3 regions of the Psychrobacillus sp. FSL W7-1493 genome follow, and region 2 is predicted to be linked to each of the others. Evidence: a T-box and tRNA genes for the amino acid it is inferred to sense, from the RefSeq annotation. Region 2 holds a T-box; the other regions hold tRNA genes.
What was found. The T-box of region 2 lies ahead of thrS (threonine--tRNA ligase). A T-box ahead of a tRNA ligase gene usually reads a tRNA of that ligase, here a tRNA-Thr.
Positions count from the first base shown of each region.

Region 1: it encodes a tRNA-Thr, which carries the amino acid that the T-box ahead of thrS (threonine--tRNA ligase) is inferred to sense. The anticodon was not compared.
Region 3: it encodes a tRNA-Thr, which carries the amino acid that the T-box ahead of thrS (threonine--tRNA ligase) is inferred to sense. The anticodon was not compared.

Region 1 covers NZ_JBBOSB010000002.1:52,722-63,413, reverse strand. Annotated here, with positions in the region: rRNA gene rrf (5S ribosomal RNA) at 406-521, opposite strand; rRNA gene MKX96_RS17765 (23S ribosomal RNA) at 609-3,537, opposite strand; tRNA gene MKX96_RS17760 (tRNA-Ala) at 3,654-3,729, opposite strand; tRNA gene MKX96_RS17755 (tRNA-Ile) at 3,746-3,822, opposite strand; rRNA gene MKX96_RS17750 (16S ribosomal RNA) at 3,932-5,485, opposite strand; tRNA gene MKX96_RS17745 (tRNA-Ala) at 5,621-5,696, opposite strand; tRNA gene MKX96_RS17740 (tRNA-Pro) at 5,711-5,787, opposite strand; tRNA gene MKX96_RS17735 (tRNA-Arg) at 5,793-5,869, opposite strand; tRNA gene MKX96_RS17730 (tRNA-Leu) at 5,886-5,974, opposite strand; tRNA gene MKX96_RS17725 (tRNA-Gly) at 5,990-6,064, opposite strand; tRNA gene MKX96_RS17720 (tRNA-Leu) at 6,082-6,166, opposite strand; tRNA gene MKX96_RS17715 (tRNA-Lys) at 6,189-6,261, opposite strand; tRNA gene MKX96_RS17710 (tRNA-Thr) at 6,268-6,343, opposite strand; tRNA gene MKX96_RS17705 (tRNA-Val) at 6,357-6,432, opposite strand; rRNA gene rrf (5S ribosomal RNA) at 6,456-6,571, opposite strand; rRNA gene MKX96_RS17695 (23S ribosomal RNA) at 6,693-9,621, opposite strand; rRNA gene MKX96_RS17690 (16S ribosomal RNA) at 9,863-10,692, opposite strand, start outside.
Region 2 covers NZ_JBBOSB010000001.1:1,462,252-1,472,943, reverse strand. Annotated here, with positions in the region: gene MKX96_RS07480 (DUF2207 domain-containing protein) at 1-1,261, opposite strand, end outside; gene MKX96_RS07475 (hypothetical protein) at 1,460-1,966, shown strand; gene dut (dUTP diphosphatase) at 2,141-2,575, opposite strand; gene MKX96_RS07465 (sigma-w pathway protein ysdB) at 2,723-3,109, shown strand; gene MKX96_RS07460 (ATP-binding protein) at 3,341-3,883, opposite strand; gene MKX96_RS07455 (hypothetical protein) at 3,880-4,650, opposite strand; gene MKX96_RS07450 (DUF1294 domain-containing protein) at 5,225-5,509, opposite strand; gene rplT (50S ribosomal protein L20) at 5,743-6,102, opposite strand; gene rpmI (50S ribosomal protein L35) at 6,150-6,350, opposite strand; gene infC (translation initiation factor IF-3) at 6,381-6,902, opposite strand; gene thrS (threonine--tRNA ligase) at 7,202-9,130, opposite strand; T-box leader at 9,424-9,650, opposite strand; gene dnaI (primosomal protein DnaI) at 9,701-10,642, opposite strand; gene MKX96_RS07420 (replication initiation and membrane attachment family protein) at 10,652-10,692, opposite strand, start outside.
Region 3 covers NZ_JBBOSB010000001.1:229,768-240,459, forward strand. Annotated here, with positions in the region: gene gerD (spore germination lipoprotein GerD) at 1-491, opposite strand, end outside; gene MKX96_RS01200 (KinB-signaling pathway activation protein) at 629-1,306, shown strand; gene MKX96_RS01205 (hypothetical protein) at 1,369-2,028, opposite strand; rRNA gene MKX96_RS01210 (16S ribosomal RNA) at 2,281-3,834, shown strand; rRNA gene MKX96_RS01215 (23S ribosomal RNA) at 4,040-6,968, shown strand; rRNA gene rrf (5S ribosomal RNA) at 7,026-7,141, shown strand; tRNA gene MKX96_RS01225 (tRNA-Asn) at 8,194-8,268, shown strand; tRNA gene MKX96_RS01230 (tRNA-Thr) at 8,276-8,348, shown strand; tRNA gene MKX96_RS01235 (tRNA-Val) at 8,457-8,532, shown strand; tRNA gene MKX96_RS01240 (tRNA-Tyr) at 8,560-8,643, shown strand; tRNA gene MKX96_RS01245 (tRNA-Gln) at 8,649-8,723, shown strand; tRNA gene MKX96_RS01250 (tRNA-Ala) at 8,742-8,814, shown strand; gene MKX96_RS01255 (GNAT family N-acetyltransferase) at 8,945-9,523, shown strand; gene rocF (arginase) at 9,594-10,496, shown strand; gene sigW (RNA polymerase sigma factor SigW) at 10,671-10,692, shown strand, end outside.

The DNA of each region.
Region 1 (10,692 bases), on a different contig from region 2:
AAGTCAATGCTTAAATCCCAATCAGTCGGAAAATCTGATATTGGTCCTAGTCTTTTTTGTTTTTTAAAGGCAATTAAATAGTCTTAAACAAAATAAAAAAGCCGCCACCGATTACTCGGTGACGACTTTCTTTGGTGCCCAGCGACGTCCTACTCTTGCAGGGGGACCCTCCAACTACCATCGGCGGCTCCGAAACCAGATGGGCGGCAGATTTCTTTGTCAGCCGCAGTCGTTCGGTTCTCGCGTATGCCATACGCTCCGAGCCTCTCTTCCTTGCTTCCTCGAACTCTTTGCCCCTCCGGCTTCTCGCTCACTTTCTTAGGGAGAGAGTGCCTTCGGCTTTTTTTCATTTTAAACAAAACAAAAAAGCCGCCACCGATTACTCGGTGACGACTTCCTTTAGTTGCCCAGCGACGTCCTACTCTTGCAGGGAGAGACCCCCAACTACCATCGGCGCTGAAGAGCTTAACTTCCGTGTTCGGTATGGGAACGGGTGTGACCTCTTCGCCATCATCACTAGACCTTTTCGGCTTTCAATACATGATTGAAACCCTCAGAGTTGTTCACTCAAAACTGGATAAAAGACATCATTAATCGAAACAAACAATTTGGTTAAGTCCTCGATCGATTAGTATTCGTCAGCTGCACGTGTCGCCACGCTTCCACCCCGAACCTATCTACCTCATCGTCTTTGAGGGATCTTACTTACTTGCGTAATGGGAAATCTCATCTTGAGGGGGGCTTCGTGCTTAGATGCTTTCAGCACTTATCCCGTCCACACATAGCTACCCAGCGATGCCCTTGGCAGAACAACTGGTACACCAGCGGTGTGTCCATCCCGGTCCTCTCGTACTAAGGACAGCTCCTCTCAAATTTCCTACGCCCACGACGGATAGGGACCGAACTGTCTCACGACGTTCTGAACCCAGCTCGCGTACCGCTTTAATGGGCGAACAGCCCAACCCTTGGGACCGACTACAGCCCCAGGATGCGATGAGCCGACATCGAGGTGCCAAACCTCCCCGTCGATGTGGACTCTTGGGGGAGATAAGCCTGTTATCCCCGGGGTAGCTTTTATCCGTTGAGCGATGGCCCTTCCATGCGGAACCACCGGATCACTAAGCCCGTCTTTCGACCCTGCTCGACTTGTAGGTCTCGCAGTCAAGCTCCCTTCTGCCTTTACACTCTTCGAATGATTTCCAACCATTCTGAGGGAACCTTTGGGCGCCTCCGTTACACTTTAGGAGGCGACCGCCCCAGTCAAACTGCCCGCCTGACACTGTCTCCTACCCGGGTTACGGGTATGGGTTAGAATTTCAATACAACCAGGGTAGTATCCCACCGACGCCTCCTCCGAAGCTGGCGCTCCGGGCTCTAAGGCTCCTACCTATCCTGTACAAGTTGCACCAAAATTCAATATCAAGCTACAGTAAAGCTCCACGGGGTCTTTCCGTCCTGTCGCGGGTAACCTGCATCTTCACAGGTACTATAATTTCACCGAGTCTCTCGTTGAGACAGTGCCCAGATCGTTACGCCTTTCGTGCGGGTCGGAACTTACCCGACAAGGAATTTCGCTACCTTAGGACCGTTATAGTTACGGCCGCCGTTTACTGGGGCTTCAATTCGCACCTTCGCTTGCGCTAAGCACTCCTCTTAACCTTCCAGCACCGGGCAGGCGTCAGCCCCTATACTTCACCTTACGGTTTTGCAGAGACCTGTGTTTTTGCTAAACAGTCGCCTGGGCCTATTCACTGCGGCTCTTCTAGGCTATTCACCCAAAAGAGCACCCCTTCTCCCGAAGTTACGGGGTCATTTTGCCGAGTTCCTTAACGAGAGTTCTCTCGCTCACCTTAGGATTCTCTCCTCGACTACCTGTGTCGGTTTGCGGTACGGGCACCTCCCACCTCGTTAGAGGCTTTTCTTGGCAGTGTGAAATCAGGAACTCCGGACATACGTCCTTGCCATCACAGCTCAATGTTACAGAGTGCGGATTTGCCTACACTCACACCTCACTGCTTGGACGTGCATAACCAACAGCACGCTTACCCTATCCTACTGCGTCCCCCCATCACTCAAACGGTGGGGTGGTGGTACAGGAATATCAACCTGTTGTCCATCGTCTACGCCTATCGGCCTCGACTTAGGTCCCGACTAACCCTGAGCGGACGAGCCTTCCTCAGGAAACCTTAGTCATACGGTGGATGGGATTCTCACCCATCTTTCGCTACTCATACCGGCATTCTCACTTCTAAGCGCTCCACCAGTCCTTCCGGTCTGACTTCAACGCCCTTAGAACGCTCTCCTACCACTGATACCAAAGGTATCAATCCACAGCTTCGGTGATTTGTTTAGCCCCGATACATTTTCGGCGCAGCGTCACTCGACCAGTGAGCTATTACGCACTCTTTAAATGATGGCTGCTTCTAAGCCAACATCCTGGTTGTCTAAGCAACGCCACATCCTTTTCCACTTAACAAATACTTTGGGACCTTAGCTGGTGGTCTGGGCTGTTTCCCTCTTGACTACGGATCTTATCACTCGCAGTCTGACTCCCAAACATAAATCATTGGCATTCGGAGTTTGTCTGAATTCGGTAACCCGGGATGGGCCCCTAGTCCAAACAGTGCTCTACCTCCAAGATTCTAACGTTTGAGGCTAGCCCTAAAGCTATTTCGGAGAGAACCAGCTATCTCCAGGTTCGATTGGAATTTCTCCGCTACCCACACCTCATCCCCGCACTTTTCAACGTGCGTGGGTTCGGACCTCCAGTAAGTGTTACCTCACCTTCATCCTGGACATGGGTAGATCACCTGGTTTCGGGTCTACGACCACATACTCATTCGCCCTATTCAGACTCGCTTTCGCTGCGGCTCCGTCTTCTCAACTTAACCTCGCATGTAATCGTAACTCGCCGGTTCATTCTACAAAAGGCACGCCATCACCCGTTAACGGGCTTTGACTATTTGTAGGCACACGGTTTCAGGGTCTATTTCACTCCCCTTCCGGGGTGCTTTTCACCTTTCCCTCACGGTACTGGTTCACTATCGGTCACTAGGTAGTATTTAGCCTTGGGAGATGGTCCTCCCGGATTCCGACGGAATTTCACGTGTTCCGCCGTACTCAGGATACACTCTGGAGGGAATGAACTTTTGACTACGGGGCTTTTACCCTATCCTGCGGACCTTTCCAGGTCGCTTCGTCTAGCTCATTCTTTTGTAACTCCGTATAGAGTGTCCTACAACCCCAAGAGGCAAGCCTCTTGGTTTGGGCTCTTCCCGTTTCGCTCGCCGCTACTCAGGGAATCGAATTTTCTTTCTCTTCCTCCAGGTACTTAGATGTTTCAGTTCCCTGGGTGTGTCTCAGATGCGCTATGTATTCACGCAAATGTACTGCCCCATTACGGGCAGTGGGTTTCCCCATTCGGAAATCTTCGGATCGAAGCTCACTTACAGCTCCCCGAAGCATATCGGTGTTAGTGCCGTCCTTCATCGACTCCTAGTGCCAAGGCATCCACCGTGCGCCCTTATTAACTTAACCTAAAAGTTAAAAGTACTACACTTGCAATCACGTAAGTGATCACAATTTGAATATCTTGCGTTTGTTTCTTTTTTTGATGTCGTTTTATCCAGTTTTCAAAGAACAAATTATTTCGTTGGTGGAGCCTAGCGGGATCGAACCGCTGACCTCCTGCGTGCAAGGCAGGCGCTCTCCCAGCTGAGCTAAGGCCCCGAAATAAAAAAAGGTATGGTGGGCCTAAATGGACTCGAACCATCGACCTCACGCTTATCAGGCGTGCGCTCTAACCAGCTGAGCTATAGGCCCTCTTTGAATTTCCATATCTATTAAAAATATTAATATACATGAACATTCAAAACTGAACTGCAAAACGTTAAGATACAGATAAAGATCTGTATTCCGAATATATCCTTAGAAAGGAGGTGATCCAGCCGCACCTTCCGATACGGCTACCTTGTTACGACTTCACCCCAATCATCTGTCCCACCTTCGGCGGCTGGCTCCCAAAAGGGTTACCCCACCGACTTCGGGTGTTACAAACTCTCGTGGTGTGACGGGCGGTGTGTACAAGGCCCGGGAACGTATTCACCGTGGCATGCTGATCCACGATTACTAGCGATTCCGGCTTCATGTAGGCGAGTTGCAGCCTACAATCCGAACTGAGAACGGTTTTATGGGATTTGCTCACCCTCGCGGGGTTGCGACCCTCTGTACCGTCCATTGTAGCACGTGTGTAGCCCAGGTCATAAGGGGCATGATGATTTGACGTCATCCCCACCTTCCTCCGGTTTATCACCGGCAGTCACCTTAGAGTGCCCAACTGAATGCTGGCAACTAAGATCAAGGGTTGCGCTCGTTGCGGGACTTAACCCAACATCTCACGACACGAGCTGACGACAACCATGCACCACCTGTCACCGCTGTCCCCGAAGGGAAAAGCCTATCTCTAGGCCGGTCAGCGGGATGTCAAGACCTGGTAAGGTTCTTCGCGTTGCTTCGAATTAAACCACATGCTCCACCGCTTGTGCGGGCCCCCGTCAATTCCTTTGAGTTTCAGTCTTGCGACCGTACTCCCCAGGCGGAGTGCTTAATGCGTTAGCTGCAGCACTAAGGGGCGGAAACCCCCTAACACTTAGCACTCATCGTTTACGGCGTGGACTACCAGGGTATCTAATCCTGTTTGCTCCCCACGCTTTCGCGCCTCAGCGTCAGTTACAGACCAGAAAGCCGCCTTCGCCACTGGTGTTCCTCCAAATCTCTACGCATTTCACCGCTACACTTGGAATTCCGCTTTCCTCTTCTGTACTCAAGTCCCCCAGTTTCCAATGACCCTCCACGGTTGAGCCGTGGGCTTTCACATCAGACTTAAAGGACCGCCTGCGCGCGCTTTACGCCCAATAATTCCGGACAACGCTTGCCACCTACGTATTACCGCGGCTGCTGGCACGTAGTTAGCCGTGGCTTTCTAATGAGGTACCGTCAAGGTACGAGCAGTTACTCTCGTACTTGTTCTTCCCTCACAACAGAGTTTTACGATCCGAAAACCTTCTTCACTCACGCGGCGTTGCTCCATCAGACTTTCGTCCATTGTGGAAGATTCCCTACTGCTGCCTCCCGTAGGAGTCTGGGCCGTGTCTCAGTCCCAGTGTGGCCGATCACCCTCTCAGGTCGGCTACGCATCGTCGCCTTGGTGAGCCGTTACCTCACCAACTAGCTAATGCGCCGCGGGCCCATCCTGTAGTGACAGCCGAAACCGTCTTTTAACATTTCCTCATGTGAGGTAATGGATTATTCGGTATTAGCCCCGGTTTCCCGGAGTTATCCCAATCTACAGGGCAGGTTGCCCACGTGTTACTCACCCGTCCGCCGCTAAATCAGAAGAAGCAAGCTTCTTCATCATCCGCTCGACTTGCATGTATTAGGCACGCCGCCAGCGTTCGTCCTGAGCCAGGATCAAACTCTCCATAATAGAGAACTTAAAAAGCTCATTTTGTTTTGCTGGCATCATCATTAAATGATGTCAAAAATTGTTTTGCGTCAATCAAGCCGAAGCTTGTTGATGCTGTATGTCTTAACGTTTTGCATGTTCAGTTTTCAATGTTCATGGTGGAGCCTAGCGGGATCGAACCGCTGACCTCCTGCGTGCAAGGCAGGCGCTCTCCCAGCTGAGCTAAGGCCCCGAAATAATAATAACTGGTCGGGAAGACAGGATTCGAACCTGCGACCCCTTGGTCCCAAACCAAGTGCTCTACCAAGCTGAGCTACTTCCCGTTATATGGCGCGCCCGGCAGGAGTCGAACCCACAACCTTCTGATCCGTAGTCAGACGCTCTATCCAATTGAGCTACGGGCGCTAATTATTCATAAAAGTGGTGCCGAGGACCGGAATCGAACCGGTACGGTAGTCACCTACCGCAGGATTTTAAGTCCTGTGCGTCTGCCAGTTCCGCCACCCCGGCACTTCAATGAATCTTTGGAGCGGAAGACGAGGTTCGAACTCGCGACCCCCACCTTGGCAAGGTGGTGTTCTACCACTGAACTACTTCCGCTCGGTTATTAAGTTAAGTGGTGCGGGTGAAGGGAGTCGAACCCCCACGCCTTGCGGCGCTAGATCCTAAGTCTAGTGCGTCTGCCAGTTCCGCCACACCCGCATATTTATTTCACAAAAGTGAATGAGCCATGAAGGACTCGAACCTTCGACCCTCTGATTAAAAGTCAGATGCTCTACCAACTGAGCTAATGGCTCGGAAAATGGTGCCGGAGAAAGGACTTGAACCCTCAACCTACTGATTACAAGTCAGTTGCTCTACCAGTTGAGCTACTCCGGCAGGAGTAAAATTATGGTGGAGGATGACGGGCTCGAACCGCCGACCCTCTGCTTGTAAGGCAGATGCTCTCCCAGCTGAGCTAATCCTCCTGGGTAATATTTTTTTATTGCAAGCCCAGCGACGTCCTACTCTTGCAGGGGGAGACCCCCAACTACCATCGGCGCTGAAGAGCTTAACTTCCGTGTTCGGTATGGGAACGGGTGTGACCTCTTCGCCATCATCACTAGACTTGAATAATTATTGAAAGACAAGTTCTATTATATCAACTATGTAGATTATTACAAGCATTAATTTAATAAAAATTTATTCTTTCAAAACTGAATAAACTGACATCTTAGAAACAAACAATTTGGTTAAGTCCTCGATCGATTAGTATTCGTCAGCTGCACGTGTCGCCACGCTTCCACCCCGAACCTATCTACCTCATCGTCTTTGAGGGATCTTACTTACTTGCGTAATGGGAAATCTCATCTTGAGGGGGGCTTCGTGCTTAGATGCTTTCAGCACTTATCCCGTCCACACATAGCTACCCAGCGATGCCCTTGGCAGAACAACTGGTACACCAGCGGTGTGTCCATCCCGGTCCTCTCGTACTAAGGACAGCTCCTCTCAAATTTCCTACGCCCACGACGGATAGGGACCGAACTGTCTCACGACGTTCTGAACCCAGCTCGCGTACCGCTTTAATGGGCGAACAGCCCAACCCTTGGGACCGACTACAGCCCCAGGATGCGATGAGCCGACATCGAGGTGCCAAACCTCCCCGTCGATGTGGACTCTTGGGGGAGATAAGCCTGTTATCCCCGGGGTAGCTTTTATCCGTTGAGCGATGGCCCTTCCATGCGGAACCACCGGATCACTAAGCCCGTCTTTCGACCCTGCTCGACTTGTAGGTCTCGCAGTCAAGCTCCCTTCTGCCTTTACACTCTTCGAATGATTTCCAACCATTCTGAGGGAACCTTTGGGCGCCTCCGTTACACTTTAGGAGGCGACCGCCCCAGTCAAACTGCCCGCCTGACACTGTCTCCTACCCGGGTTACGGGTATGGGTTAGAATTTCAATACAACCAGGGTAGTATCCCACCGACGCCTCCTCCGAAGCTGGCGCTCCGGGCTCTAAGGCTCCTACCTATCCTGTACAAGTTGCACCAAAATTCAATATCAAGCTACAGTAAAGCTCCACGGGGTCTTTCCGTCCTGTCGCGGGTAACCTGCATCTTCACAGGTACTATAATTTCACCGAGTCTCTCGTTGAGACAGTGCCCAGATCGTTACGCCTTTCGTGCGGGTCGGAACTTACCCGACAAGGAATTTCGCTACCTTAGGACCGTTATAGTTACGGCCGCCGTTTACTGGGGCTTCAATTCGCACCTTCGCTTGCGCTAAGCACTCCTCTTAACCTTCCAGCACCGGGCAGGCGTCAGCCCCTATACTTCACCTTACGGTTTTGCAGAGACCTGTGTTTTTGCTAAACAGTCGCCTGGGCCTATTCACTGCGGCTCTTCTAGGCTATTCACCCAAAAGAGCACCCCTTCTCCCGAAGTTACGGGGTCATTTTGCCGAGTTCCTTAACGAGAGTTCTCTCGCTCACCTTAGGATTCTCTCCTCGACTACCTGTGTCGGTTTGCGGTACGGGCACCTCCCACCTCGTTAGAGGCTTTTCTTGGCAGTGTGAAATCAGGAACTCCGGACATACGTCCTTGCCATCACAGCTCAATGTTACAGAGTGCGGATTTGCCTACACTCACACCTCACTGCTTGGACGTGCATAACCAACAGCACGCTTACCCTATCCTACTGCGTCCCCCCATCACTCAAACGGTGGGGTGGTGGTACAGGAATATCAACCTGTTGTCCATCGTCTACGCCTATCGGCCTCGACTTAGGTCCCGACTAACCCTGAGCGGACGAGCCTTCCTCAGGAAACCTTAGTCATACGGTGGATGGGATTCTCACCCATCTTTCGCTACTCATACCGGCATTCTCACTTCTAAGCGCTCCACCAGTCCTTCCGGTCTGACTTCAACGCCCTTAGAACGCTCTCCTACCACTGATACCAAAGGTATCAATCCACAGCTTCGGTGATTTGTTTAGCCCCGATACATTTTCGGCGCAGCGTCACTCGACCAGTGAGCTATTACGCACTCTTTAAATGATGGCTGCTTCTAAGCCAACATCCTGGTTGTCTAAGCAACGCCACATCCTTTTCCACTTAACAAATACTTTGGGACCTTAGCTGGTGGTCTGGGCTGTTTCCCTCTTGACTACGGATCTTATCACTCGCAGTCTGACTCCCAAACATAAATCATTGGCATTCGGAGTTTGTCTGAATTCGGTAACCCGGGATGGGCCCCTAGTCCAAACAGTGCTCTACCTCCAAGATTCTAACGTTTGAGGCTAGCCCTAAAGCTATTTCGGAGAGAACCAGCTATCTCCAGGTTCGATTGGAATTTCTCCGCTACCCACACCTCATCCCCGCACTTTTCAACGTGCGTGGGTTCGGACCTCCAGTAAGTGTTACCTCACCTTCATCCTGGACATGGGTAGATCACCTGGTTTCGGGTCTACGACCACATACTCATTCGCCCTATTCAGACTCGCTTTCGCTGCGGCTCCGTCTTCTCAACTTAACCTCGCATGTAATCGTAACTCGCCGGTTCATTCTACAAAAGGCACGCCATCACCCGTTAACGGGCTTTGACTATTTGTAGGCACACGGTTTCAGGGTCTATTTCACTCCCCTTCCGGGGTGCTTTTCACCTTTCCCTCACGGTACTGGTTCACTATCGGTCACTAGGTAGTATTTAGCCTTGGGAGATGGTCCTCCCGGATTCCGACGGAATTTCACGTGTTCCGCCGTACTCAGGATACACTCTGGAGGGAATGAACTTTTGACTACGGGGCTTTTACCCTATCCTGCGGACCTTTCCAGGTCGCTTCGTCTAGCTCATTCTTTTGTAACTCCGTATAGAGTGTCCTACAACCCCAAGAGGCAAGCCTCTTGGTTTGGGCTCTTCCCGTTTCGCTCGCCGCTACTCAGGGAATCGAATTTTCTTTCTCTTCCTCCAGGTACTTAGATGTTTCAGTTCCCTGGGTGTGTCTCAGATGCGCTATGTATTCACGCAAATGTACTGCCCCATTACGGGCAGTGGGTTTCCCCATTCGGAAATCTTCGGATCGAAGCTCACTTACAGCTCCCCGAAGCATATCGGTGTTAGTGCCGTCCTTCATCGACTCCTAGTGCCAAGGCATCCACCGTGCGCCCTTATTAACTTAACCTAAAAGTTAAAAGTACTACACTTGCAATCACGTAAGTGATCACAATTTGAATATCTTGCGTTTGTTTCTTTTTTTGATGTCGTTTTATCCAGTTTTCAAAGAACAAAGCTTGTTCCTTTGCGACGAGTAATCGCAGGAGCAAGTTAAAAAGCTTTAAATGCTCATATAGAATGAACATTCAAAACTGAACTGCAAAACGTTAAGATACAGATAAAGATCTGTATTCCGAATATATCCTTAGAAAGGAGGTGATCCAGCCGCACCTTCCGATACGGCTACCTTGTTACGACTTCACCCCAATCATCTGTCCCACCTTCGGCGGCTGGCTCCCAAAAGGGTTACCCCACCGACTTCGGGTGTTACAAACTCTCGTGGTGTGACGGGCGGTGTGTACAAGGCCCGGGAACGTATTCACCGTGGCATGCTGATCCACGATTACTAGCGATTCCGGCTTCATGTAGGCGAGTTGCAGCCTACAATCCGAACTGAGAACGGTTTTATGGGATTTGCTCACCCTCGCGGGGTTGCGACCCTCTGTACCGTCCATTGTAGCACGTGTGTAGCCCAGGTCATAAGGGGCATGATGATTTGACGTCATCCCCACCTTCCTCCGGTTTATCACCGGCAGTCACCTTAGAGTGCCCAACTGAATGCTGGCAACTAAGATCAAGGGTTGCGCTCGTTGCGGGACTTAACCCAACATCTCACGACACGAGCTGACGACAACCATGCACCACCTGTCACCGCTGTCCCCGAAGGGAAAAGCCTATCTCTAGGCCGGTCAGCGGGATGTCAAGACCTGGTAAGGTTCTTCGCGTTGCTTCGAATTAAACCACATGCTCCACCGCTTGTGCGGGCCCCCGTCAATTCCTTTGAGTTTCAGTCTTGCGACCGTACTCCCCAGGCGGAGTGCTTAATGCGTTAGCTGCAGCACTAAGGGGCGGAAACCCCCTAACACTTAGCACTCATCGTTTACGGCGTGGACTACCAGGGTATCTAATCCTGTTTGCTCCCCACGCTTTCGCGCCTCAGCGTCAGTTACAGACCAGAAAGCCGCCTTCGCCACTGGTG
Region 2 (10,692 bases):
CGATCATCTCTGATTCAACTGCTAACTCCCATTGCTTCTGCTTTTCTTTAAATATTTTTTTCCGCTGAGCAAAATAGCCTTTTTGCCTTTTCTCATCTCTTGCTGCTCCTGCGACATCGTGTAAGTTAAACGTCCATTTGTTAGATCCATTTTTTACTCCGAATAGCCAATCTATCATTGTATTTTCGAAATCTGCATTCCCTAGACTTCGATTGACCAGCTGAAACTCTAATGTCTCTCTAGGAGCCTTTGGATCATTTTGAAAACGAACTGCCGCTTTTCCTTTGCTTACCTTTACTGCTCCTTTTTCCACTAATGAAAATAATCCTGCCAAAAAGCTTTTTTTATGAGTCTTGCCGGTTTTATCAACAAAAAACATATATAAAGCATCCGTCTCTATCACATCTTTTTCAGAGCCAATCCTCCAAAAATGTCTCTGTGGTAATAAAACAATTAATAAGACAGCAACAATAAGCATTCCCATCATAAATTTTGGGATGAGATTCTTTACCATTTCATTTTTATCTAAACGACTCTGCATCTTATCAAATTGTTTTTGCTCTAAAGCAATGGCTCCACTTAAAGTTTGTGCTGACTTAATCTTCGGCATTGTCGTCATTACGGAAGAAGGAAAATAGAAACTAGTCTCAGTAGTAGAATACGCCTCCGATTTAGGAGTCACAAATCGTATACCATATTGGTTTTTTTCTCGTTTTCCCGCATGTCGATTAAACATAAATCCCTCGAAAGTATCAGGATTTAGTGGTTGCGGAAGTATAAAATCGATTGTCACATTTTCGTAAGCTTGATCATGTGCATCCCCGCTAAAGTATGTCACCTTTAACTCACTGTAATTGTCATATGTCTTAACAGCATTCTTTAAGGTATAAGCATAGAAGTATGACACCTTCTCATTAGTCTTTTTGATGTTTGTGCGAAAATGGCCTTCCTCATAGGAGACAGTTAATGGAATCATCGATTCTGCTCCCACAAAGCCTGGCTCCATGTCTAAGCTAGTAAGCTCATAGGAATAAAAATCTACTACCTGCCCATTGTATGTATCAGGAAATTCTCTATAAAGGTTATGAAAGGTACCATCAAAAGTATAGGTAAATACCTCATTAACTAGTAAGTCACCATTGGGTTGAATCCATGACTTTATATGTACTTTATCAATACTATAAGTTTTAGCTTCTCCGATGGAATGAAAGGATAGGAAAACTAAAAAGAAAACTAGGTAGGAAACAATCGATTTTTTCATGTGACACCCCCATACCAAATTTATATATATGTATCGTACGAACAAGAGATTATTAAGTTTCATTTTTGTCATTTAATCCGAAGATGGATGGTTTGTGTATTATATTTTTCAATCTATTTAAAAGGATTATTACCAATTTAATAGAATAAAGTCATAGAACAACATTAGTGCAATAGAACTGCTAGAGGGGTGAGCGAATTGAATAGAAAGAAAAAGTTATTAGTCAGAATCTCCATAGGTTTAAATATTTTTCTTATCTCACTTGTAGCTTGGGCAATGGTTACTATGAACTTTGTTAATGAGCAAGTTCTTCTTACAGAAGTACAATATAATTTGGTCGAGCTGGACGGTTTAATAGGCTACCAAATCGATGAAAGCTGGTCTGAGCCCAACATGGTTACAATTGAATTAAGTGAGGTATTGAATGGTCTTTGGCTTAGTATTACTACTGGAGAACAATTAGGAACCCTATCTAAGAGTGATAAGGAAATTCTTCAAAAATTGTATTCCAGATTAAGTCAATATCCAAAACATGAATTATATCATTTCGGAGATCTTACTGATGAAGATAAAAAGAATTTTGAAGACCTAAGGGAGGCACTTCGAGAAGTAGGAATAGGATTAAATATTGCTATGAGTGATATGGATTCTTTTATGATAAAAGCAGAGAAATTAGTAGGCAAAATTAATTCTCCAATAAATTAGAACTTCTAGCTCGGTTGCCCTTTCAATGAATAGTTATAAACTGAACAAAAACTTGTATTTAGACTTATGAGGTGACTTAGTAAACAACAAAGTAAAAGGAGCATGACAAATTTGTCTCAAGCTCCTTTTTAATGTGTACTTTTAACATGACTATCTTTAATTCAGTATACTCGCTTATTTACCCGACGAACCAAAGCCCCCTCTTCCTCTATCAGAATCGGTTAAGCTTTCCGTTTGCTCGATTTTCACTTGTAAAACTGGAGCTATAATCATTTGAGCGATCCTCATATGTTTTTCTACTGTAAAGTCTTCTAAACCATGGTTTATTAATATGACTCTAACCTCACCTCTGTAGCCCTCATCTATCGTTCCAGGACTATTTAAAACGGTGATGGAATGTTTTAACGCCAAACCACTTCTGGGTCTAACCTGTGCCTCTGTTCCTTTTGGTAGTTCCATCTCAATTCCTGTTCTTATTAATGCTGATTTCCCAGCTTGTATTACCTTTTCTTCAATTGAATACAAATCCATTCCTGCATCGCCTTCATTTGCTCGGTTCGGTAGCTTTGCATCTTCATGAATTAATTTTACTTTTAACGTTTGTTCCATTTCAATCCTTCTTTCCTTTGTATAGATTTATATGTATTGTGAAAAAATATATTTATTTTCTTTCAAAAAAAAATAAATTATTTTGAAACCAAACTACTTCTTCTATCGTATAGCAGGTATCATGTATTTTACAAGGAGGACATTTTAATGGTCCATATTATACGATTACTAATAATTATACTTATTATATATGTATTCTATAGAATATTACGCTATTTATTTGATCCGAGGCGAAAGTTGGACGAAGCAAATGAAAAAGAACAATATTATTTCTATGACGATATAAAAAATGTTCGCAAAAATTTCTTTATTACGTATAAAGGTGCTATGTTTGAGGGCGAAAAATATCTTGGTACTACTGATCAGGCTTTCGAGGTAGTATCTATTTTCATTTGGATTAAAGATTCTTCAAAACTACAGGGATTCACAAAAGAGGACTTCCACTTCCTTCAAAACGAAATACGGATGAATTACCCGAACGCTAAAATAAATTGGAAGAGTCCAATTGAACAGCTGATGAAGGAACAGGATTAAAAGCATTTGCACTTTTGAAATAATGTCGGTAGATTAAGTAATCAGGACTAAACTATCTTGTAAAAAAATAACTCGACTTTGCTGGTTGCTATCAATCAACAAAGTCGAGTTATTTTAGAGTCAAATCAAAAATTATATAATGTCGTAATCGCAAAATAAACTAAGATTCCCAGGATAAATATACCTGCCAATTTCTTAATAGATAATCCCCCTTTTAATCACCAACAACAGTTAAGCTAATCGGACAATTTCTGGAATGACGGCTTCAACGTCTTCGATATTCTTAATAACGTATAGATAATCCGCTTCCTCTTCAGATGGATCAGTAACGTCTTCTCCATTTTGACGCATCAAGACTTCCTCAAAATTTAAGGCAGTCCTTAATATAGAAGTGCTTCTCTCACTAGTCTTGATCCTTTCTAATAATACCTCTTCCGGTATATCAAAGTTCACGACAATTGTCGTAAAGCCAAGACTCTTATAATACTCTAAAAATCTTACTCTACCACCAATGCCTCTATTAGAGTTACATACAATTAGATGGCAATCAGTTTCATTTAGTGCATAATCAACAATCATTTGGGTTAGTCCGTACTTTAACTTATTGCTTGCAGTCTTAGGTAATAAGCTTTTGTAATGAGTATTTAGAAATTCCGCGTGATTGTCCTGATCAATCACTACTGAGTTTGGTAACTGCAGTTCTAACGCCTTAGCAAATGTAGTTTTTCCACTATGTGTTTTTCCAACGGTCATTATAACAATTCTTTTTTTCATATAATTGACTCTTTATCTAATGAGATAAATAAGTTCTCGACGTTAAAATATGTACTAAGAGGCTCTTTTCTCCCTGCTTCATGCCATTGATTGTATCGTTTAAAGACTTCCAAAGGATTATTATTCGCTTGTTCTTCCACCAGGTATTTGATGGTTAAAAAGCTTCTACAATAATCAAACATGATATTAGTTAAATCATGAACATAAGAGTTAGACCCAAACTCATCTATACTTCTCTTTCCATGCTGTTCGTTAAAATGAGCAACTATTGCACGTTCTACTTTCGAGATTATTTCAAACGCTTCAGTGGTCATTAAATTTTTTCTAGAAATATAGTCACACATTCCTTCTTCAAACCAAATACTTTCCCTTTCTTCATCAAACTCATCTGGGAATAAATCGATATGATGAACCATTTCATGGCCAGCTATTGTCAGAATATGCTCTTCTTTGAAATTGCGGTAGAAATCCTTTATATACTCATTTTCCACGTTCCCATATATATTCATAAAAAAATTTCGCCATTCCATAATATCAGGGGTCATATAGACTAAGTGTCGATTTGTATACGCTGGTATGGGAACATCTGAAAAGACACTGGTTGCTATGTCCCCCGGAGTCCAAATAAATCCTCTCGGAGAATCATTCAATTCATATCCTTTTTCTAATAATGCTTTAAATTCATTCAGTTTAACTTTAAAGGATTCTATGATTTCTAGATATTTGACTGCTTCATATGGCGTTTCAAATGCATAAATATGCTTCATTTCATCAATCACTCCATTTTATTTTTAATTGAATCAATCATTAATATGATTTAAATAAGAAAGTAGAATTGATTTCAGCTATGGCGACGTCTTCTCTATCTCACTACTTGCGTTGCCGCTAATTGCTGCAATCTATAGATAAATTATATATTAATTTAATTAAAAATTCATATTTTTGTAAAAACCTATATCTCTATTTATACTTTTCTACCAGCTCTTTGCTCTTTTTTTCTGGTTTTTATTATTTTTTTCAAATAAAAAAAGAGCCTAACAATCTAGGCTCGTTCCAAGGCTTCTATTCATTTCTTACACTCAAAGGAATAATCACTTGTTAAGTTATTATGTATTACCAAAGTCGAAGCTCCCCCAGTTTTAGTGCAACCGCTGGTGAGTAAGTTAATTTCCTTTGTATGAAAATAACTAGACGTAACAATTATTAAAAGGAGTCCTGTTATAGTCACTCCTATTAGACCAATCATTGGTAGCAAATACTTATTGTATTTAGTCATCATCTCAGTCCTCTCATTAAGTTCATACGAATTACCCTTCGGAATTATGCTTTCTACTACTGAGACTAGAATATTATGGGACTATTATCTGTCAGTAACCAGACAATTAGAAAGACATACACGATCAATAGCATAAGAAAACCTACACGAAAGCTAGTATGCAATGTTTTATGACGAAATAGCTGCATCCCTAAATACGCACCTATTCCTCCACCAAAGATTGCGAAAGTCCATAATGTTTTTTCCGATATTCTTTGTCCCCTTTTCTTTGCTTGGGACTTATCATAGCCCATCAAAAGGAACGCTGACACCGACATTAATAAAATAAAAATAAGAATCACATTAACCATAATAATCCTCCTTAGAAAAGCATAAGCCCCTATCTCTGCCCCGACAGGCAAATGGGGAAAAGCGAGGAGGCAGCTCTCCAGCCACCGCAGCTTTTATCCATTTGACCCCGAGGGGCAAGGGGCTGAAGCTAGACAATATGAAAAGCATAAGCCCCTATCTCTGCCCCGACAGGCAAACTAAATTAGATTGTAAAAAAAGGCTGATAGAAAATCTATCAGCCTTTTCATCTAACTTATTTGTTGATTGCTTTTTTTGCTAAATCAGCAATTTGTGTAAATGCTGCTGCATCAGTTACAGCTAATTCAGCTAACATTTTACGGTTTACTTCGATTTCAGCTAATTTCAATCCGTGCATTAAACGGCTGTAAGAAAGTCCGTTCATACGAGCTGCCGCATTGATACGTGTGATCCATAGTTTACGGAATTCACGTTTCTTTTGACGACGGTCACGGTATGCATACATTAAAGATTTCATAACCTGTTGGTTTGCTACTTTATATAATGTATGTTTAGAACCGTAATAACCTTTAGCTAATTTTAATACCTTTTTACGACGCTTGCGCGTCACTGTTCCGCCTTTTACGCGTGGCATGTTCATTACCTCCTGCTATTCTTTCGAATAATTTGATTTCGTTTAAATTATTTCATGTAAGTAAGTAAAGTTTTGATACGTTTGTAATCGCCTGAAGAAGCTACTTTAGTTTTACGTAGTTTACGTTTAGCTTTAGTAGATTTGTTAGCGAATAAGTGGCTTCCAAAAGCACGGTCATGTTTTAATTTACCTGTACCCGTTTTTTTGAAACGCTTTGCAGCTCCACGGTGAGTTTTCATTTTCGGCATGTCGAATTCCTCCTAAACAATTGTACTCTATTACTGTTTTTCGTTCTTCGGTGCAAGCACCAAGAACATACTGCGTCCGTCCATTTTCGGTTTTGACTCGATAGTGGATACTTCCGCACAAGCTTCTGCAAATCTATCTAAAACTCGTTGTCCGATCTCTTTATGAGTAATGGCACGACCTTTAAAGCGAATAGATGCTTTCACTTTGTCTCCTTTTTCAAGGAACTTGATCGCGTTTTTCAATTTCGTTTGGAAATCATGCTCATCGATAGTCGGGCTCAAGCGAACCTCTTTCATTACGATAACTTTTTGATTTTTACGAACTTCACGATCTTTCTTTTGCTGCTCAAATTTGAATTTACCATAGTCCATGATACGAGCGACCGGTGGCTTGGCTTGAGGAGCCACAAGGACAAGATCCAAATTTACACGACCTGCTATTTCAAGTGCTTCGTTACGTGTTTTTAAACCTAATTGATCACCATTTTGATCAATAACGCGTAGTTCGCGTGCTCGAATGCCATCGTTCACATACATGTCTTTGCTAATAATGATCCACCTCCAGATAGTGTCGCGAATACATGGTTTGGGCATAAATTCCGTAGAAACGAATCAGTCACGCCGTTTTCGATCCAATAAAAAAGCGAGCAGACATCTGTTAATGTCTGCCCGCCGATATGAGAAATATGTAGCAACTACATATTACAGTCGATCGTGTGCTTACCAGTCAACAACCAATGTGTCGAGCAGGTGAGAAGCGGGCAGCCTCTTCTTATACCACAAACTTGTATTCAATAACCTAAATAACTATACCATCCACAAAACTATTTGTCAACAATATAATTATATAATTAGTTGTGTGCTACTTCTTCTTGCAAACGAGCTAAAAATTCGTCGAAAGGAATACTTTCGGATTTTTGCTCTCCATATTTACGAACGTTTACATTACCTGATTCTAACTCTTTATCTCCTAGCACTAGCATATAAGGAATCTTTTGCATTTGTGCTTCGCGAATCTTGTAGCCAAGCTTTTCTTCGCGGTCATCCATTTCTACACGGAACCCACCTGCAACTAATTGCTCTTCAATTTGCTTAGCATACTCGAAATGTACTTCATTAGAAACTGGAATAATCTCAACTTGTACTGGTGCCAACCAAGTTGGGAAAGCTCCTTTGTATTCTTCGATTAGGAATGCAACAAAACGTTCCATAGTAGAAACTACTCCACGGTGAATAACGACAGGACGATGCGGTTTTCCATCTTCTCCTACATATGTTAGATCAAAGCGCTCTGGTAGTAAGAAGTCTAATTGAACTGTTGATAATGTTTCTTCCTTACCAATAGCAGTTTTCACTTGAACATCTAGTTTTGGACCGTAGAATGCTGCTTCGTCTTCTGCTTCAATATAATCTAATCCTAATTCATCCATAGCTTCTTTTAGCATACTTTGAGCTTTTTCCCACATTACATCGTCGTCAAAGTACTTTTCTTTATTGTTAGGGTCTCTGTAAGATAAACGGAATGAGTAATCTTTCAAGTCAAAGTCTTTATAGACAGAGATGATTAATTCAACAACCTTTTGGAATTCCAATTTAATTTGATCTGGACGTACAAATAAATGGGCATCGTTCAAAGTCATCCCACGTACACGTTGAAGTCCTGATACTGCTCCAGACATTTCATAGCGGTGCATTGTTCCTAGCTCCGCGATTCGTAGAGGAAGGTTACGATAAGAATGCATACCGTTTTTGAATATCATCATATGGTGCGGACAGTTCATTGGACGCAATACTAGTGTTTCATTGTCCATCTCCATAGGAGGGAACATAGAGTCTTGGTAATGCTCCCAATGTCCTGATGTCTCATAAAGTTCTTTAGACCCTAAAACTGGTGTGTAAACGTGTTTGTAACCAAGCTTTAGCTCCTTGTCTACAATATAACGCTCAATTACGCGTCGGATAGTTGCACCGTTTGGTAACCATAGAGGCAAACCTTGTCCAACCTTTAAAGAGTTAGTGAAAAGCTCTAGCTCCTTACCAATTTTACGATGGTCACGTTCTTTTGCCTCTTCCAACATTTTAAGATGCGCTTGAAGGTCCTCTTTTTTAAAGAATGCAGTTCCGTAAATACGTTGAAGCATTTTATTGTCACTGTTACCTCTCCAGTATGCTCCTGCAATGCTTAACAGTTTAAACTCTTTTAGCTTTCCTGTAGAAGGAACATGAACACCACGGCAAAGGTCAAAGAAATCTCCTTGCTCGTAAATCGAAACTTGTTCTCCAGCTGGTATCGCTTCAAGAAGCTCTACTTTATACTCATCATCCTGAAACTTTTCAAAAGCTTCTTCGCGAGAAACGTCATGACGAATAATTTCGATGTTTTCATTAATAATTTTTTTCATTTCTTTTTCTATTAACGGTAAGTCATCAGCTGTAATTGGCTCTGGTGAGTCAATATCATAGTAGAAACCATTTTCAATGACTGGTCCGATTCCTAGCTTTACATCTTTAAATAGACGCTTTACTGCTTGTGCCAGTAAGTGAGCTGAACTATGACGCAGAATTTCTAACGCTTCATCTGACTCGGGAGTAATAATCGCAATCTCTCCATCCTCAGTAATTGGTGTTTTAAGATCGATCAGCTGACCGCTTAATTTACCTGCTAAAGCTTTTTTTCGAAGCCCTGGACTAATAGATTGTGCTATTTCTTCTGTAGTTGTTGATGAAGGAAACTCTTTTACTGCTCCATCTGGAAATTGTAATTTAATAACATCTGCCACGTTGAACACTCCTTAATAATTTTTAGATTAAGTATTAGCCTAAGACTGCTCTTCCCTAGAGCAGATTAGTTGGTTTAGGTAAGACGATTCATTATTTTTAGACAAAACAAGAAAAGCGGAGGCGCCTGTATCTGCCCCGACAGGCAAATGGGGAAAAGCGAGGAGGTAGTTCCTCAGCCACCACAGCTTTTATCCATTTGACCCCGAGGGGCAAGGCGGTGGAGCTAGACATCAATTGATTCACATGTTCAGAATTTTTTAATTTCCTAAACAACAAAAAAACCCCGTCCCGGTAAAGGGACGAGGTTTAAATCGTGGTTCCACCCTTCTTCTATCTATACGAATATAGACGAAGCTTTGCATCGGTTAACGGACCGGTGACCGGCAAGCTGCTACTACAATTTCACAGCTGCTGCTCGGAGGTGGTAAATCGATTGCCGGTGCTTAAGAAGCTTTCAGCCAAGGCTTCTCTCTCTAAAAAGTCGTACAAACTGATCATTATCCTCTTCAACGCATCTACTTGTTCTTATGAAAATGATTATACGCCACGACTTTAGCATTTGCAAGTAGTTATTTATGCTCTCTCCAGTTCTTCCCTTGAAGAGCAACTGGGATAGTCAGCGCCTTGATCCGTTCCATAATACGTCCTGCTTTTACTACCTCTTTTTCTCCTCGTTGAGTATAAGAAAGATGATGCTGTAATTCATCATAGTTAAAGTTAGAAGACATAAAGGTTGGAAGCTGTTCTGACATCCTGTAGTGGAGAATAGTTCCTATAATTTCATCACGAGTCCAGCTAGACATTGTTTCTGCACCAATATCGTCTAGCATAAGCACAGGTGCTTTTTTTACAAACTCTACTTTTTCAGGAAGAGATTGATCTTGTATAGCCTGTTTCATTTCGCGAAGAAATTCAGGGACGTATACAACTACTGAATGAATATGTCTAGCTGCTAGTTCATTTGCTAGTGCGCCCAATAAGTAGGACTTACCGACTCCAAACTTCCCGTAAATATAAAGTCCTTTTGCAGGCAATTTATTTGTTCTTTCCCATTCATTTAAGAAGTCCTTAGCAGCTCGAACTGCTACAACACGGCTATCATCTTGTAAGTCTAAGCTTGAGAGACTAGCCTCCATAACCTCTTTAGGCATATGAATACTGTCTATCATAGAGGTCACTTTTTTACGCTCATCCTCTATAACCCCTCGTTTACACCTTACATACTCAACATCTATTAGGCTCCGGTCTAACACTAGCTTCGGCTCATAGCCCTTCATAAAATTCGCACATTCGTCTAAGGAAGGACAGCCCTTGCAATCGTGAGACTGTGATTTATATTCATATAACTTACTCAAGCTCCGATTAATTACCTGTTTAGATATTACATCTGAGTTTTCCTCTATAAATGCTTGTATATTCGGTTCCTCTAATACTTCCTGCTGCAACTCATCCAATCGAGAAGTAAATTCAGGAGTGACTACTCTTTTGAGCGTTTCATTAATCCGTTCCATTTCCTTCACCTACCTTTTCATCATTCCTAGTTCTTCTAATAGCTTTTGCC
Region 3 (10,692 bases), 1.2 Mb from region 2:
CATTTTGCTTGGAGGGACGGACTTTGTATAGTTTCTTCCACAACCTTTTGAATTTCTTTTCTCATATCACTCGATTTCAATGTTTTTTCTAATTCTTTTTTCATTTCGTCTGAGCTAAAGAATGTCTCTAAGTCTTTCAGATACTCTGGATCCTTCATCATGCTTTTCATTAAGTCTTCTTGTTGCTTCTTCATGCTCTTAGCCATGGTCTCAGAGAATTTAGGATCCTGGTAAATTTCTTTCCAGAACTCCTCTGCTTCCTTCGAAAGCATTGTCTGTTCTACTGACTTTTTTACTTGCTCACTGTCTATTACAAGCATTTCTTGAAACTTAGGATCCTCTAAAAGAGTTCGAATAGCTTTTTTACCATCCTCTGTCTGTAAAGCATCGATTAACATCTTTTTGTTTTCTTCATATGAAGGAGTACTAGAAGAGTCACTACAACCAGCTAGTAACCCAATACTTAATAAAATCAGGGCGAAATACTTCATTGATTCCTCACCATCCTTTTCAATTATTGTTCACAATTAGTACGGAAATATGTATTGATATTATGAAGAAATAGATTTTTTGACAAATCGTTGTTACAATTGAAGGATGAAATAGAGTAGATGGAGGCAACCTAGCTGTGACAATACGAAATTGGTTTAAATTTTTTATCAATTCCATGCTCATCGGTGGTTTAATAACAGGAGTTTTAGGTCTATTTATCCGTTGGGATGATGCCTTTGCTAAATACTTTGAAGCAGGCCAATGGAGTGAGTTTCTTGCTGCCTTTGCTTTTATGGTAGTAATGGGCTTTACCGTAAGTGTTATTACTCAAATGGGATTTTTCGCATATTTAACGATTCACCAAATGGGTGTAAATATATTTAGAACCCTAACTTTATGGAATTGGGTACAGTTATTAATCATTGCATTTGTCATATTTGATTTAATAATGTTCCGTTTCCGTCCAAACGCGGATACTACTTCGCAAGTATGGCTATATGCTTTCTTGTTAGTCGTTCTAATCGGAACAGGAGTAGTGGTGGCGCTTATTAAAGCAAATAAAACAAAAAAACACGTGTTAATCTCTGCATTGTTCTTTATGATTGTAATTTCAACATTAGAGTGGCTTCCTGTCTTAATGGTAAATGCGGATAACGTCGATAGCTGGGTTACTTTATTGTTGTTCCCAATTTTAGCGGTTAATGCATATCAGTTATTAGCTTTGCCAAAATATAACGCTAAATCTGATGAAGACCGATTAAAACTAGAAGCGCGTAGAAAAGCGAGAAGAGAAGCTACGGCAAAGGTTAAATAAGAAAACTGCTCTGACTATTAGTCGGAGCAGTTTTTATTATAGAAGAATAGTTGAATTCTACGCTATTCCGGATAACTTTTGGTTTTCATTTTCATATTAAATATATTTTGTTCAATACTAACAAAAGGTTGTGATCTTAAATATTTTGCAAGCTGGATTGTATCGATTCTTTCTTCTTGGTGGAGCGGAACTGTAAGTATATCTCCCTTCGTAAGCTTAGGCACAGAATTTCCTAAAACTAAAGTAGAGCCTAAAAGATTTACTTCCTCCTTCCAGGCATCCTTTTGAAGTTCAACAGGGAACTCGTAATCAGAAGTCCGAAACCAATCTGGCTTCACACCAATAGCCGCTTCAAATCTAGCTATTTCTTTTTTAAATAGACTCCGGTCCTCTACATACAGCAAGCCTTCTTTACCCAGCAGACTAATAGGAATTTTTTTATCCTGCATAATTTTAATAATGGGCTCAGATCGCTCAATCCATTCAATGCTAATGAAAAAATGAGGATAAGGAGCTTTCAAACCTTCTACTAGGGTTTCTACATCCTCTCTACCAAATGATAGGTCGATAGTTACCGTATTCCCATAGGTTCCCTTCGATATAACACTTGGTTTTTCGGTTACTTGGAACACGGGAAGAAGTGTAGAATAAGTATTGGGCGCGAAGAGTAACAGCAAGAATAACAGTATAGAAGTGATGGTTATTAAGAGCTTTGTTTTCAAGGAAACACACACCTTTTCAATTTGTTTTAATAAATTTTATGATTAAGTGTTGACATTCATGTTAAAACGATGTTAAGATACAAAGGTCGCTAAAACAAAACGACAAAATACATTATATGAACATTGAAAACTGAACATGCAAAACGTTAAGACAAACAGCATCAACAAGCTTCGGCTTGATTGACGCAAAACAATTTTTGACATCATTTAATGATGATGCCAGCAAAACAAAATGAGCTTTTTAAGTTCTCTATTATGGAGAGTTTGATCCTGGCTCAGGACGAACGCTGGCGGCGTGCCTAATACATGCAAGTCGAGCGGATGATGAAGAAGCTTGCTTCTTCTGATTTAGCGGCGGACGGGTGAGTAACACGTGGGCAACCTGCCCTGTAGATTGGGATAACTCCGGGAAACCGGGGCTAATACCGAATAATCCATTCCCTCACATGAGGAAATGTTAAAAGACGGTTTCGGCTGTCACTACAGGATGGGCCCGCGGCGCATTAGCTAGTTGGTGAGGTAACGGCTCACCAAGGCGACGATGCGTAGCCGACCTGAGAGGGTGATCGGCCACACTGGGACTGAGACACGGCCCAGACTCCTACGGGAGGCAGCAGTAGGGAATCTTCCACAATGGACGAAAGTCTGATGGAGCAACGCCGCGTGAGTGAAGAAGGTTTTCGGATCGTAAAACTCTGTTGTGAGGGAAGAACAAGTACGAGAGTAACTGCTCGTACCTTGACGGTACCTCATTAGAAAGCCACGGCTAACTACGTGCCAGCAGCCGCGGTAATACGTAGGTGGCAAGCGTTGTCCGGAATTATTGGGCGTAAAGCGCGCGCAGGCGGTCCTTTAAGTCTGATGTGAAAGCCCACGGCTCAACCGTGGAGGGTCATTGGAAACTGGGGGACTTGAGTACAGAAGAGGAAAGCGGAATTCCAAGTGTAGCGGTGAAATGCGTAGAGATTTGGAGGAACACCAGTGGCGAAGGCGGCTTTCTGGTCTGTAACTGACGCTGAGGCGCGAAAGCGTGGGGAGCAAACAGGATTAGATACCCTGGTAGTCCACGCCGTAAACGATGAGTGCTAAGTGTTAGGGGGTTTCCGCCCCTTAGTGCTGCAGCTAACGCATTAAGCACTCCGCCTGGGGAGTACGGTCGCAAGACTGAAACTCAAAGGAATTGACGGGGGCCCGCACAAGCGGTGGAGCATGTGGTTTAATTCGAAGCAACGCGAAGAACCTTACCAGGTCTTGACATCCCGCTGACCGGCCTAGAGATAGGCTTTTCCCTTCGGGGACAGCGGTGACAGGTGGTGCATGGTTGTCGTCAGCTCGTGTCGTGAGATGTTGGGTTAAGTCCCGCAACGAGCGCAACCCTTGATCTTAGTTGCCAGCATTCAGTTGGGCACTCTAAGGTGACTGCCGGTGATAAACCGGAGGAAGGTGGGGATGACGTCAAATCATCATGCCCCTTATGACCTGGGCTACACACGTGCTACAATGGACGGTACAGAGGGTCGCAACCCCGCGAGGGTGAGCAAATCCCATAAAACCGTTCTCAGTTCGGATTGTAGGCTGCAACTCGCCTACATGAAGCCGGAATCGCTAGTAATCGTGGATCAGCATGCCACGGTGAATACGTTCCCGGGCCTTGTACACACCGCCCGTCACACCACGAGAGTTTGTAACACCCGAAGTCGGTGGGGTAACCCTTTTGGGAGCCAGCCGCCGAAGGTGGGACAGATGATTGGGGTGAAGTCGTAACAAGGTAGCCGTATCGGAAGGTGCGGCTGGATCACCTCCTTTCTAAGGATATATTCGGAATACAGATTTTTATCTGTATCTTAACGTTTTGCAGTTCAGTTTTGAATGTTCATTCTATATGAGCATTTAAAGCTTTTTAACTTGTTCTTTGAAAACTGGATAAAACGACATCAAAAAAAGAAACAAACGCAAGATATTCAAATTGTGATCACTTACGTGATTGCAAGTGTAGTACTTTTAACTTTTAGGTTAAGTTAATAAGGGCGCACGGTGGATGCCTTGGCACTAGGAGTCGATGAAGGACGGCACTAACACCGATATGCTTCGGGGAGCTGTAAGTGAGCTTCGATCCGAAGATTTCCGAATGGGGAAACCCACTGCCCGTAATGGGGCAGTACATTTGCGTGAATACATAGCGCATCTGAGACACACCCAGGGAACTGAAACATCTAAGTACCTGGAGGAAGAGAAAGAAAATTCGATTCCCTGAGTAGCGGCGAGCGAAACGGGAAGAGCCCAAACCAAGAGGCTTGCCTCTTGGGGTTGTAGGACACTCTATACGGAGTTACAAAAGAATGAGCTAGACGAAGCGACCTGGAAAGGTCCGCAGGATAGGGTAAAAGCCCCGTAGTCAAAAGTTCATTCCCTCCAGAGTGTATCCTGAGTACGGCGGAACACGTGAAATTCCGTCGGAATCCGGGAGGACCATCTCCCAAGGCTAAATACTACCTAGTGACCGATAGTGAACCAGTACCGTGAGGGAAAGGTGAAAAGCACCCCGGAAGGGGAGTGAAATAGACCCTGAAACCGTGTGCCTACAAATAGTCAAAGCCCGTTAACGGGTGATGGCGTGCCTTTTGTAGAATGAACCGGCGAGTTACGATTACATGCGAGGTTAAGTTGAGAAGACGGAGCCGCAGCGAAAGCGAGTCTGAATAGGGCGAATGAGTATGTGGTCGTAGACCCGAAACCAGGTGATCTACCCATGTCCAGGATGAAGGTGAGGTAACACTTACTGGAGGTCCGAACCCACGCACGTTGAAAAGTGCGGGGATGAGGTGTGGGTAGCGGAGAAATTCCAATCGAACCTGGAGATAGCTGGTTCTCTCCGAAATAGCTTTAGGGCTAGCCTCAAACGTTAGAATCTTGGAGGTAGAGCACTGTTTGGACTAGGGGCCCATCCCGGGTTACCGAATTCAGACAAACTCCGAATGCCAATGATTTATGTTTGGGAGTCAGACTGCGAGTGATAAGATCCGTAGTCAAGAGGGAAACAGCCCAGACCACCAGCTAAGGTCCCAAAGTATTTGTTAAGTGGAAAAGGATGTGGCGTTGCTTAGACAACCAGGATGTTGGCTTAGAAGCAGCCATCATTTAAAGAGTGCGTAATAGCTCACTGGTCGAGTGACGCTGCGCCGAAAATGTATCGGGGCTAAACAAATCACCGAAGCTGTGGATTGATACCTTTGGTATCAGTGGTAGGAGAGCGTTCTAAGGGCGTTGAAGTCAGACCGGAAGGACTGGTGGAGCGCTTAGAAGTGAGAATGCCGGTATGAGTAGCGAAAGATGGGTGAGAATCCCATCCACCGTATGACTAAGGTTTCCTGAGGAAGGCTCGTCCGCTCAGGGTTAGTCGGGACCTAAGTCGAGGCCGATAGGCGTAGACGATGGACAACAGGTTGATATTCCTGTACCACCACCCCACCGTTTGAGTGATGGGGGGACGCAGTAGGATAGGGTAAGCGTGCTGTTGGTTATGCACGTCCAAGCAGTGAGGTGTGAGTGTAGGCAAATCCGCACTCTGTAACATTGAGCTGTGATGGCAAGGACGTATGTCCGGAGTTCCTGATTTCACACTGCCAAGAAAAGCCTCTAACGAGGTGGGAGGTGCCCGTACCGCAAACCGACACAGGTAGTCGAGGAGAGAATCCTAAGGTGAGCGAGAGAACTCTCGTTAAGGAACTCGGCAAAATGACCCCGTAACTTCGGGAGAAGGGGTGCTCTTTTGGGTGAATAGCCTAGAAGAGCCGCAGTGAATAGGCCCAGGCGACTGTTTAGCAAAAACACAGGTCTCTGCAAAACCGTAAGGTGAAGTATAGGGGCTGACGCCTGCCCGGTGCTGGAAGGTTAAGAGGAGTGCTTAGCGCAAGCGAAGGTGCGAATTGAAGCCCCAGTAAACGGCGGCCGTAACTATAACGGTCCTAAGGTAGCGAAATTCCTTGTCGGGTAAGTTCCGACCCGCACGAAAGGCGTAACGATCTGGGCACTGTCTCAACGAGAGACTCGGTGAAATTATAGTACCTGTGAAGATGCAGGTTACCCGCGACAGGACGGAAAGACCCCGTGGAGCTTTACTGTAGCTTGATATTGAATTTTGGTGCAACTTGTACAGGATAGGTAGGAGCCTTAGAGCCCGGAGCGCCAGCTTCGGAGGAGGCGTCGGTGGGATACTACCCTGGTTGTATTGAAATTCTAACCCATACCCGTAACCCGGGTAGGAGACAGTGTCAGGCGGGCAGTTTGACTGGGGCGGTCGCCTCCTAAAGTGTAACGGAGGCGCCCAAAGGTTCCCTCAGAATGGTTGGAAATCATTCGAAGAGTGTAAAGGCAGAAGGGAGCTTGACTGCGAGACCTACAAGTCGAGCAGGGTCGAAAGACGGGCTTAGTGATCCGGTGGTTCCGCATGGAAGGGCCATCGCTCAACGGATAAAAGCTACCCCGGGGATAACAGGCTTATCTCCCCCAAGAGTCCACATCGACGGGGAGGTTTGGCACCTCGATGTCGGCTCATCGCATCCTGGGGCTGTAGTCGGTCCCAAGGGTTGGGCTGTTCGCCCATTAAAGCGGTACGCGAGCTGGGTTCAGAACGTCGTGAGACAGTTCGGTCCCTATCCGTCGTGGGCGTAGGAAATTTGAGAGGAGCTGTCCTTAGTACGAGAGGACCGGGATGGACACACCGCTGGTGTACCAGTTGTTCTGCCAAGGGCATCGCTGGGTAGCTATGTGTGGACGGGATAAGTGCTGAAAGCATCTAAGCACGAAGCCCCCCTCAAGATGAGATTTCCCATTACGCAAGTAAGTAAGATCCCTCAAAGACGATGAGGTAGATAGGTTCGGGGTGGAAGCGTGGCGACACGTGCAGCTGACGAATACTAATCGATCGAGGACTTAACCAAATGGTTTGTTTCGATTAATGATGTCTTTTATCCAGTTTTGAGTGAACAACTCAAAAGTCTAGTGATGATGGCGAAGAGGTCACACCCGTTCCCATACCGAACACGGAAGTTAAGCTCTTCAGCGCCGATGGTAGTTGGGGGTCTCCCCCTGCAAGAGTAGGACGTCGCTGGGCACCAAAGAAAGTCGTTACCGAGTAATCGGTGGCGGCTTTTTTGTTTCAAAAAAAAAGCCGAAGGCACTCTCTCCCTAAGGAAGTGAGCGAGAAGCCGGAGGGGCAAAGAGTTCGAGGAAGCAAAGAAGAGAGGCTCGGAGCGTATGGCATACGCGAGAACCGAACGACTGCGGCTGACGAAGAAATCTGCCGCCCATCTGGTTTCGCAGCCGCGGATGGTAGTTGGAGGGTCGCCCCTGCAAGAGTAGGACGTCGCTGGGCAACTAAAGGAAGTCGTCACCGAGTAATCGGTGGCGGCTTTTTTGTTTTGTCCTGTATCAAAAAAAAGCCGAAGGCATTCTCTCCCTAAGGAAGTGAGCGAGAAGCCGGAGGGGCAAAGAGTTCGAGGAACTGAACGACTGTGGCTGGTGTTTTTTTGTTTAGAAGGCAATCTCTCCCCAGAAATTACAAAAATACTTAAGCATGTTATGAATAGGGCAAGGAAAGAGTTACGAGTAATAATTACGTGAGCCTGATCAAAAAGGCGTTTAAACTCTGTGACAGCTGTGATTCCTGCTCGTACCATTCGTCTACTTTAAAAGCACTCTCCTAGCAATAATTAAATCTTTTAATGAGCGTTGAATTTTATATAGAATGCACTACCTATAAAATACTAACATTAATTACTCTATTGATTGGAGAGGCAGACGGCGACTCCCCGCGGAAAGCTTACGTCTAGAGCGAAAACCAACTCTACTTTAAACATAAAAAAGCAATATTAAATTTCACTGTTCTATTAATAGCTTAAATTTTTGGCTATAAATAAGAATTAAAAAATAGATTAAAAAAACTCTAAATAAAAAATTCTTCTACGCATATTTCTAAATAAAAATGGACAATATAATATGGTGAAGCATCTTCTATGAAATAAAATATAGAGAATATCATTCAAAAAGATGGTAACTTCTATATGTTGGAACCTTGAATATTTCATTGGAAAAATACCTAAATTAAGCTTGAAATTTAAAGTATACTTGTTATAATTATATTTGTACTTTAAATAATAAGAACGTTCCGAAGTAGCTCAGTGGTAGAGCAATCGGCTGTTAACCGATTGGTCGTAGGTTCGAGTCCTACCTTCGGAGCCATTTTTATGCTTCCATAGCTCAGTAGGTAGAGTGCTTCCATGGTAAGGAAGAGGTCACCGGTTCAAATCCGGTTGGAAGCTTTTCTATTTTACATAAAAGTAGAGAATGTACATAAAAAAATGCTTGTTTTGAAGTAATACTTATGCTAAACTATTAATTGTCCGGTTTTTAAAGAGGATTACTGTTTTGGAGGATTAGCTCAGCTGGGAGAGCATCTGCCTTACAAGCAGAGGGTCGGCGGTTCGAGCCCGTCATCCTCCACCATAAAGTTTAAAGTTTTTATAATAGCCTGGAGGGGTAGCGAAGTGGCTAAACGCGGCGGACTGTAAATCCGCTCCTTAGGGTTCGGCGGTTCGAATCCGTCCCCCTCCACCAGTTTTTGGGGTATAGCCAAGCGGTAAGGCAACGGATTTTGATTCCGTCATGCCCTGGTTCGAATCCAGGTACCCCAGCCATTTTCTATTATCTATTATGGGGCCTTAGCTCAGCTGGGAGAGCGCCTGCCTTGCACGCAGGAGGTCAGCGGTTCGATCCCGCTAGGCTCCATTTTAATTCTAATGTGTGTATACTGTACTCTTTTCATTCAATTGAAAAGAGTTTTTTTGTATTTAGATATATAACAAAATAACTTCTACATTCCGATATAAATAGAAAAAGAGAAGAGGTTGTGAGAGAAATGGAAAGCTTAATCCTAGGGGATGTTACGTTAAGATTGTTAACGAAAAGCGATATACCGTTACTGTGGGAGCTGTATGAGCCTAGCGTATTTGAATATATGTTACATAGGGTAGAAAGTGAAGAACAGCTAGGAGATTGGCTGCAGGCAGGAATTGATCAAATGCAAGGTCAACAAACCGCAATTGTTTATGTAGTGGAACATACAGATACCAAGAAAATAATGGGTACGACTAGGATTTACGGGATAGATCAAGTTAACCGTGCTTGTGAAATTGGTTCTACTTTTTACGGGAAAGCTTTTCAGAGAACTCATGTAAATACGACCTGTAAGTTCTTGATGCTCCAGCATTGCTTTGAGGCGTTGGGGATGATTCGTGTGCAGTTTAAAACCGACGAGTTAAACTTACCGTCACAGCGAGCTATTGAAAGAATTGGGGGCATCAAGGAAGGTGTGTTAAGGAACGAACGTGTGAGATCCAACGGGACCGTCAGAAACGCGGTTTTATATTCGATTGTAAATGAAGAATGGGCAGAAGCAAAAAAATATCTTCAATTATTAATGAATAAATATACATGAAAATGCTGAGTTGAGCCAACTGCCTTTAAGGAATTACAATAAGTGTATGAACTAAAGGGGGTATAAAATAATGAATAAATTAAATCTAACAATTATAGGCGTTCCCATGGATCTTGGCCAAAATAGACGCGGGGTAGATATGGGACCAAGTGCAATTCGTTATGCTGGAGTAGTGGAACGCTTAACTGACCTTGGTCATACGGTGAAGGATGAAGGGGATATTTTAATCAGTCAGACTAGAAAAAAAGAATCATCTACTACCTTAAGAAATTTAGAGCAGGTGATTGAAGCTAATACAGCTCTTGCCAATAAAGTGCATGCGGTTGTAGAGGCAGGGGATTTCCCACTTGTCCTAGGTGGAGATCATAGTATAGCTATCGGTACATTAGCAGGTCTTTCTGATCATTATGAAAATCTAGGGGTTATCTGGTACGATGCTCATGCGGACTTAAACACTGCTGAAACTTCTCCATCGGGAAATATTCATGGTATGCCATTAGCCGTAAGCATAGGCTTAGGTCACAAGGATTTAGTGAACATACGTGAATTTGCACCGAAGATTAAACCCGAGAATATAGTTATAATTGGCGCCCGCTCTGTAGACCCGGGAGAGAGAGAACTGATTAGAGAAAAAGGTATTAAAGTTTTCTCCATGCATGAAATAGATAAGCTAGGAATGACCGAGGTTATGAATCAAACGATAACTTACTTCCTGGAACGTAAAGTGGACGGTGTGCATTTGTCTCTTGACTTAGATGGATTAGATCCGCTATATACACCTGGAGTGGGAACGCCGGTACCAGGAGGTATAAGCTATCGTGAAAGTCATTTAGCTATGGAAATGCTTTATTCCTCTCATTTAATTTCATCTGCTGAATTTGTAGAAGTAAATCCTATTCTCGATGAGAAAAATAAAACAGCTGATACTGCAGTAGCACTTATGGGCTCATTATTTGGAGAAAGCTTAATATAATAGTTTTATTAGTATTTTAGGAAAAGCAGGCTAATTGTCAGCTTTTTCTTTTTTTTAACAACACAACACAGGAAATATTTGATAAAATTAAAATAATATAAAAAAATGAAACCTGTTGAATCCTTCTTACGTATAGGTAGAGACAGCCGCATAGAGCGGAGGGGAAATCACACGATGGATGCGATAGTTAACAAAA